2 regions of the Mesorhizobium sp. M4B.F.Ca.ET.214.01.1.1 genome follow, and region 2 is predicted to be linked to the other one. Evidence: riboswitches for the same ligand, from Rfam matches in the RefSeq annotation. Region 2 holds a riboswitch; the other holds the start of a gene.
The links. Region 2 has a riboswitch for thiamine pyrophosphate ahead of thiB (thiamine ABC transporter substrate binding subunit). Riboswitches for the same ligand answer to the same signal wherever they lie in the genome.
Positions count from the first base shown of each region.

Region 1 (3,867 bases), on a different contig from region 2:
TCGTGCCGGACGTGACGGCGCTGGCGAAATCGCTCGGCGCCGGCAAGGCGGCGGTCGGCGCCATGATCGCCAGGCGCGACGTCTACATGAAGGCCTATGGCACGCCGAAGACGGCGATGATCCATGCCATGGCGACTTTCGGCGGCATGGGCGAAGCCTGCGTCACCGCGATCGAGGGGCTCAACGTGCTCTACGACGAAGGCCTGATCGACAATGCGGCCGCGACGGGCGACTACCTTCTGCAGCGCCTGCAGGCGCTCAAGGAGAAGTATCCGAAGATCATCAAGGACGTGCGCGGCAAGGGTTTTATGATCGGGCTCGAGTTCCACGATTTCTCGCAGACCCTGCCGATGGTGCTGCGGCCGATCGTCAGCGTGCTCGACGACAAGCTGAAGGGCTCGCTGTCCGGCTTCGTCGGCTCGCTGCTGTTGCGCGACTACGACGTGCTCGTGGCCTTCACCGAATACAATCGCAACGTCATCCGGCTGGAGCCGCCGCTGATCTGCCAGCGCGAGCATGTCGACCGCTTCGTCGATGCCTTCGACAACCTTCTGTCGCGCGGCATCGTGGCGATCGTGAAGGATTTCGTCAAAAGCCAGGTCGGCAAGTAGAGGGCGCTGAGCAGAACGATGCTGACCAGGCCGCCGACTGTCCCGACCAATCCGCTCGACCGGTTCGCCGGGGCTGGTCTCGCCTGGGGCGAGGGCACCTATGCGCGGCTGGCGGCACCCATCGGCGCGGCGGCTTTCTCGCTCTACATCCTTTTGACGGCGGCAACGGCCTGGATCATGCCCGACGCCAACTGGGATATGCTGCCCTATCTGGCGGTCGCCGAGGAAGGCACCTATCCCGATCCGCAGGTCCTGCACGACTATGCCTACAGCACGGTTAAGGCGGGCGTCTCGGCCGCCGACTACAAGACGCTGACCGACGATGGCGGCGGCTACCGCAGCCATATGGCGGAAAATGCCGCCGACTTCCATTCGCTGCTCGGCATGTACCGGATCAAGTTCCTCTATGCCGAGATCCTGTCCGGCCTCAGCCATGTCGTGTCGCCGGTCGAGGCTATGCGGCTAGTCTCCGTGGTCTCGGTGCTGCTGTTCGGCGGCATCACGCTCATCTGGCTGCGTTCGGAAGGCGCGCTGGCCCTGGCTCCGATAGTCGGCGCGGTGCTGATCATGGCCGATTTCGGCGATGCGGCGCGCGCCTCGACGCCAGACCTCCTTTGCGCGGCGCTGTTCCTCGGCGGCCTGTTCGCCTATGTGCGCAGACGCGAGGCGGCGACCGCGATCCTGCTGTTCCTCGCCTTCATGGCGCGGCCGGACAACATCGTCTTCCTGGCGATCTTCGCTGTGCTGATCATCGTCTTCCGGCAAAAGGCCTGGGGTGCGTTGGCGGGCTTTGCCGCCTCCTTCATTGCCTATTTCGCCATCTCGCACTGGGCCCAGCATCCCGGCTGGTGGCCGCATCTGTGGTTCTCCACGATCGAGCAGCACTACAACATGGACGGCTTCGAACCACCATTCTCGCTCGCGGCCTACCTCAAGGCCTTCGCGGTCTCGCTGCTGCGTGCGATCAACGCCAACAGTTGGGTGGGCGTCTCGGTTCTGGCGCTGGCCGGATGGTACGCGCTTGGCCGCGCCGGTTTCCGCCTCGAGCGCCGCGCCGGTATCCTGCTTGCGGCGCTGGTGCTCGGCGTGCTGGCGAAGTTCACGGTGTTCCCGATCCACGACACACGCATCTATTTCCCCAACCTGCTGCCGCCCTTCCTATTGCTGGGCGGCCCGCTGATGGCGCTGTGGGCCTCGGTCGGCCAACGCCGCGCCGCGCCGCTCGTCGTTGGCGGAGACAAGCCCGGAGACACGCAATGAGTTCCGTTTCCAACCTGGCGCGCATCGCGCTCTCGTTCGGCCTTCCGGCCGGGCTGCTCGATCGCGGGCCGGCGCTGCGCGGCACGAAGTTCCTCGCCCGGGCGGCGCTGATGGCACGCTTCGGCGGCAGGCCGTTCCAGATGGTCAATGTCGGCGCCTGCGACGGCGCCCTATTCGACGACGTCACGCCCTGGCTGCATCGCATTCCAAGGGCGCGGGCGATGCTGGTCGAACCGATCCCCTACAATCAGAAGCGCCTGCGCGCCAACTATCCCGATACCGGGCGCTTCATCATCGAGCCTGTGGCGGTGACGCGGACCAGGGGGACGATCACCGTTCATACATTTGACGCCGCCGCGCTCGAAGACGGCACGCTGCCGATCGAGTTCATCGGCTGCTCGTCGGTAACCGACACCAATCTGATGTCGGGCAAGAACGCCTGGGGCGAGGCGGACGCCAACTTCAACAAGTTCGCGCCGCACCTCAAGGACATCGAGGTGCCGTCGGAGACACTGCAGACGCTGCTCGACCGCAACGGCATTGCCTATATCGACGCCTTCCTCGTCGATTGCGAGGGCGCCGACTGGATGGTGTTCGACCAATTGGACCTCAAGCGCTACCGTCCCGGCATGATCAAGATCGAAGTCGGCGCGCTGCCGGCGGCCGAGATCGGCCAGGTGGTGGTCAAACTGAAGACCGCTGGCTACCAGGTCGGCTTCCAGGCCGAGGACGTCTGGGCTTTCGCCTGAGTTTCGCCGACCCCCCGTCCACAAGGGCAAGTCTCTCCCGCCGCCGCGCCGGCAGAACACGGCTTGACAAAGCGGCGCCGGCCCCTCCAACCTGAGGCATTCACCAGGGGAGTCCCGGCAAGGGGCTGAGATACTGCTGGCTTTCGCGGCGCAGTGACCCGTTGAACCTGATCCAGTTCATGCTGGCGTAGGGACGGTGCAAGCGCTTTGCGGGAGTCTATGCCCGAGGTCCTGTTTCGGCAGGGCGACCAAAGCGTCTTTTCATCCTTCCGGCACAGAACTGGGTCTCCAATGCATGAGCAAAGGAGCCTCAAGATGAATGCCCTTACCCCCACCGTGTCGACGGGGCCGTTGCCCGCCTCGCGCAAGGTCCACAAGCAAGGCAGCCTCCACCCCCAGATCAAAGTGCCGATGCGCGAGATCTCCGTCCATCCGACGGCCGGCGAGCCGCCCGTTACCGTTTACGATCCATCCGGCGCCTATACCGACCCGGCTGTCGAAACCAACATCGAAAAGGGCCTTGCCCGGCTTCGCCAGGAATGGGTTACAGCACGCGGCGATGTCGAAGCCTATGACGGCCGCCATGTGCGTCCGGAAGACAACGGGTTCGCGACAGGCGAGCGCCTGACGCCGGAATTTCCGATCCGCAATCGTCCGCTGCGGGCGAAAGCCGGCAAGGCGGTGACCCAGCTTGCCTATGCGCGCGCCGGCATCATCACGCCCGAGATGGAGTTCGTCGCGATCCGCGAGAATCTGGGCCGCGAGGCCCTGCGCGGTAAGCTCGAGCGCGACGGAGAAGCCTTCGGCGCGGCAATCCCCGACTTCGTGACGCCAGAATTCGTGCGCGACGAGGTGGCGCGCGGGCGGGCGATCATTCCCGCCAACATCAATCATCCCGAGAGCGAGCCGATGATCATCGGGCGCAATTTCCTGGTCAAGATCAACGCCAATATCGGCAACTCCGCTGTCATCTCGTCGATGGCCGAAGAGGTCGAGAAGATGGTGTGGGCGATCCGCTGGGGCGCCGACACGGTGATGGACCTGTCGACGGGCCGCAACATCCACAACATCCGCGAATGGATCGTGCGCAATGCGCCAGTCCCGATTGGCACGGTGCCGCTTTACCAGGCACTGGAAAAGGTGGGCGGCATCGCCGAGGACCTGACATGGGAGGTGTATCGCGACACGCTGATCGAGCAGGCCGAGCAGGGCGTCGACTATTTCACCATCCACGCCGGCGTGCGGCT
Region 1 covers NZ_SRUX01000024.1:22,468-26,334, forward strand. Annotated here, with positions in the region: gene EN857_RS31525 (aspartate aminotransferase family protein) at 1-611, shown strand, start outside; gene EN857_RS31530 (hypothetical protein) at 630-1,871, shown strand; gene EN857_RS31535 (FkbM family methyltransferase) at 1,868-2,620, shown strand; TPP riboswitch at 2,716-2,832, shown strand; gene thiC (phosphomethylpyrimidine synthase ThiC) at 2,936-3,867, shown strand, end outside.
Region 1: another riboswitch for thiamine pyrophosphate. It lies ahead of thiC (phosphomethylpyrimidine synthase ThiC); the one in region 2 lies ahead of thiB (thiamine ABC transporter substrate binding subunit).

Region 2 (3,867 bases):
CCTGCCACAGCGTGAAGCGCACGACGCGTAGCAGATAGGGATCGAAGGCCGAGGCGGCGCCGGAGAAATCATGCGCGCCTTCGATGACAAGGCCGGCAAACGCCCCGCCGATCAGCAAGGTGATGGCGCCTAGCGCGGCGATGCCGGCGGTGATACGGGGGTCAGAGCGAGGCGCGAGCTGCACGCTGCACCACCAGTCTCCGGATGGCTGGTTGGCTCGAACTCAATGAACGTCGAGTTCCTTCGCGCCCCCCTCTGTCCTGCCGGCCATCTCCCCCGCGGAGGCTGCTTTCCTCTCCCTCCGGAGGGGGGAGAGGTGGCGCCGCGAAGCGGCGACGGAGTGGGGGAACCACCTGGAAACCGCCGCAGCGGACACAGGAAAGAGGATCGCGTGCAAGCATCGTCTTGATGCGCGCCAAGGTCGACCCCCACTCCGTCGAGCTTCGCACGCCACCTCTCCCCCGATCGACGGGGGAGAGGAAGGATGCCAAGTCATCCGAGCCGGCGCCTGTCCTCAGCGGCAAAGGCTCCCTTCCGAAGATTGTGTGATCTCTCCCCCCTTGCGGGGGGTGGCTTGGCGCAAGCATCGAAAAACCTACTTGCTCATCGCCGCCAGCCATTCGTCCACCCAGGCCTTGCGGTTGGCGGCGACCTCTTCGGCGCTGAACAGCAAGGTCTTGGTCGGCTTGACCAGTTTGTCGAAGGCCGGATTGAGCGGCTTGTCGGTCTTGCCGGCCGGGAACATCCAGTTGGTTTCGGGGATCACATCCTGGAATTTCGGCCCGGTCATGAAGGCGATGAACTTTTCCGCCAGCGGGTTCTTCGCCCCTGTCGTGGTGATGCCGGCAACCTCGATCTGCAGATATTCGCCCTCCTCGAAGGACGCGGCCTGGTAGCGCTCGGTGTTTTCCGCGACCATGTGATAGGCCGGCGAGGTCGTGTAGGACAGCACCATCGGCGCCTCGCCCTTGGTGAACAGGCCATAGGCCTCGCTCCAGCCCGGCGTCACCGTCAGCACCTTGGGCTTGAGCTTGGCCCAGGCTTCCGGCGCCTTGTCCCCATAGACCGACTTCACCCAGAGCAGCAGGCCGAGGCCGGGCGTCGAGGTGCGCGGATCCTGGATGACGATCTTGTCGGTGGCGCTGCCCTCGACCAGTTCCTTCAGGCTCTTCGGCGGGACTTTAAGCTTTTCGGTGTCGTAGACGACGGCGAAATAGCCGTAGTCGAACGGCACGAACGTGTCGTCGCTCCAGTCGCCGGGGACGTTGAGGCCGGACACGCCGCCATGCGGTGCGAACAGGCCGCTCGCCTTGGCTTCCGCCGTCAGGTTGGTGTCGAGGCCGAGCACGATGTCGGCCTTGGTCGCCGCGCCTTCCAGCTTGACGCGGTTGAGCAACGCCACGCCGTCGGCGACCGAGACGAATTCGAGATCGCAGCCGCATTCGGCCTCGAATTCCTTCTTCACCGCCGGGCCTGGCCCCCACTCGGCGGTGAAGCTTTCATAGGTGTAGACGGTGAGCTTGTCCTTCGCGGCCGCAGGGCCCGCGAGAAGCGAAACCAGGCCGGTGGCCAGAACAAGGTGGGATAAGAGCGTGCGCATCGGCGCCTCCTTCGTTGGTGTTGAAAGGAATTGAGGCGTCGGATGTTCCGAAACGTCTAATCCCTCCGCCGGTACAAACCGGATCAGGTTCAGCGGGTTGGCGATTGCCTCTCAGCCGGCCCGCGAAAACCCGCGTCCGGCACCCCGTTAGAGCGTTTCGACACATAGGCCCGGCCACGGCACCGCGCAAGCGGAAGTTTGCCGGGTTTCCAAGGCGCCGCTTCCGTTTCGCCGGCGAGGCTGATAAGGGCGACGCCCATGGGCACATTCACCATCCTGCTTGGCGGCGACCTCGTCCGCACGCCTAGGCTCGACAGCCAGCTCGCCGGCGCGCGCGTCATCGCCGCCGACGGCGGCATCGGCCATGCCCGCATGCTGGGCCTGACGCCCGAGCTCTGGGTCGGCGATTTCGATTCCGTGCCGGCGGACTTGCCGCATGATCTGGCCGCCGTGCCGCGCCAGGTGTTTCCGGCCGAGAAGGACAAGACGGACGGCGAGCTGGCGATCGCTGCCGCCCTCGAGCGCGGCGCCACCGGCCTGGTGCTGGCCGGCGCCTTCGGCGGCAAGCGTGCCGACCACGCCTTCCTGCATCTGGCGCTCGCCGTCCGCCTGGCCGAGGCCGGCATCAGCGTGCTTTTGACCAGCGGCGCGCAGGAGGGCATCCCCCTTCTGCCGGGCAAGGCCGGCTTCGACTATGCCGACGGCACGCTGGTTTCAGTGCTCGGCTTTTCCGATCTTTCCGGCTTCAGCGTCACCGGCGCCAAATGGCCGCTCGACCATGTCGAGGTGGCGTTCGGCTCGTCGCTGACTATATCCAACGAGGTCAAGGGGCGGCTTGAGGTCGCTCTCGGCCACGGCCGCGCGCTGCTGCTCGCTCACCCCTATCCTCTTCCTGAAAGCTGACATGGCCCCGCCTCTTCTCAATCTCGACGGGATAAGACTGACCTTCGGCGGCACGCCGCTGCTCGACGGGGCGGCACTCAGCGCATCCGCCGGGGACAAGATCGCGCTGGTCGGCCGCAACGGCTCCGGCAAGTCGACGCTGCTCAAGATCGCCGCCGGCATGATCGAGCCGCAGGACGGCGAGGTGTTCCGCCAGCCTTCGGCGACGGTGCGCTACCTGCCGCAAATGCCCGACATGGATGGCTTCGCCAATGTGCGCGCCTATGTCGAGGCGGGACTCGGGCCGGCCGACGATCCCTACCGCGCCACCTATCTGATGGAGCATCTCGGCCTCACCGGCGAGGAGCGGCCGAACGACCTGTCCGGCGGCGAGGCGCGGCGCGCCGCCCTTGCCCGCGTCATGGCGCCGGAGCCCGACATTCTGCTGCTGGACGAGCCGACCAACCATCTCGATCTGTCGGTGATCGAATGGCTGGAGGAGGACCTTGCCCGCACCTCCTCGGCGGTGATCCTGATCTCGCACGACCGCCGCTTCCTCGAGCGCGTATCACGCGCCACCGTCTGGCTCGACCGCGGCCAGACCAAGCGGCTGGACAAGGGCTTTGGCCATTTCGAGGAGTGGCGCGACCAGGTGCTGGAAGAGGAAGAGCGCGAGCAGCACAAGCTCGGCCGCCAGATCGTGCGCGAGGAGCACTGGCTGCGCTACGGCGTGACTGCACGGCGCAAGCGCAACATGCGACGGCTCGGCGAGTTGCAGACCATGCGCCAGCGTTTCCGCAGCCATCGCGGCGCCGAGGGCACGGCCACCCTGGTGGCCAGCGACGCCGCCGAGTCCGGCAAGCTGGTGATCGAGGCCAAGAGCATCGAAAAGAGCTTCGGCGACCTCACCGTGGTCAAGGGTTTTTCCACCCGCATCCAGCGCGGCGACCGCGTCGGCCTGGTCGGGCCGAACGGCGCCGGCAAGACGACGCTTTTGAAGATGCTGACCGGCGAATTGGCGCCGGATGCCGGTTCGGTGCGGCTCGGCGTCAATCTCGAGATCGCCACGCTCGACCAGAAGCGCGAGGCCGTCGATCCGCAGGAGACGCTGGCGCATTACCTCACCGACGGGCGCGGCGAGAACCTTCTCGTCAATGGCGAGCAGCGCCATGTCGTCTCCTACATGAAGGACTTCCTGTTCAAGCCGGAGCAGGCGCGCACGCCGGTGCGCGAGCTTTCGGGCGGCGAGCGGGCGCGCCTGCTGCTCGCCCGCGTTCTGGCCAGGCCGGCCAACCTGCTGGTGCTCGACGAACCGACCAACGACCTCGACATGGAGACCCTGGAGCTGCTGCAGGAAATGGTGGCCGGCTTCGCCGGCACCGTCA
Region 2 covers NZ_SRUX01000018.1:12,491-16,357, reverse strand. Annotated here, with positions in the region: gene thiP (thiamine/thiamine pyrophosphate ABC transporter permease) at 1-184, opposite strand, end outside; gene thiB (thiamine ABC transporter substrate binding subunit) at 596-1,600, opposite strand; TPP riboswitch at 1,644-1,757, opposite strand; gene EN857_RS28420 (thiamine diphosphokinase) at 1,859-2,503, shown strand; gene EN857_RS28415 (ABC-F family ATP-binding cassette domain-containing protein) at 2,505-3,867, shown strand, end outside.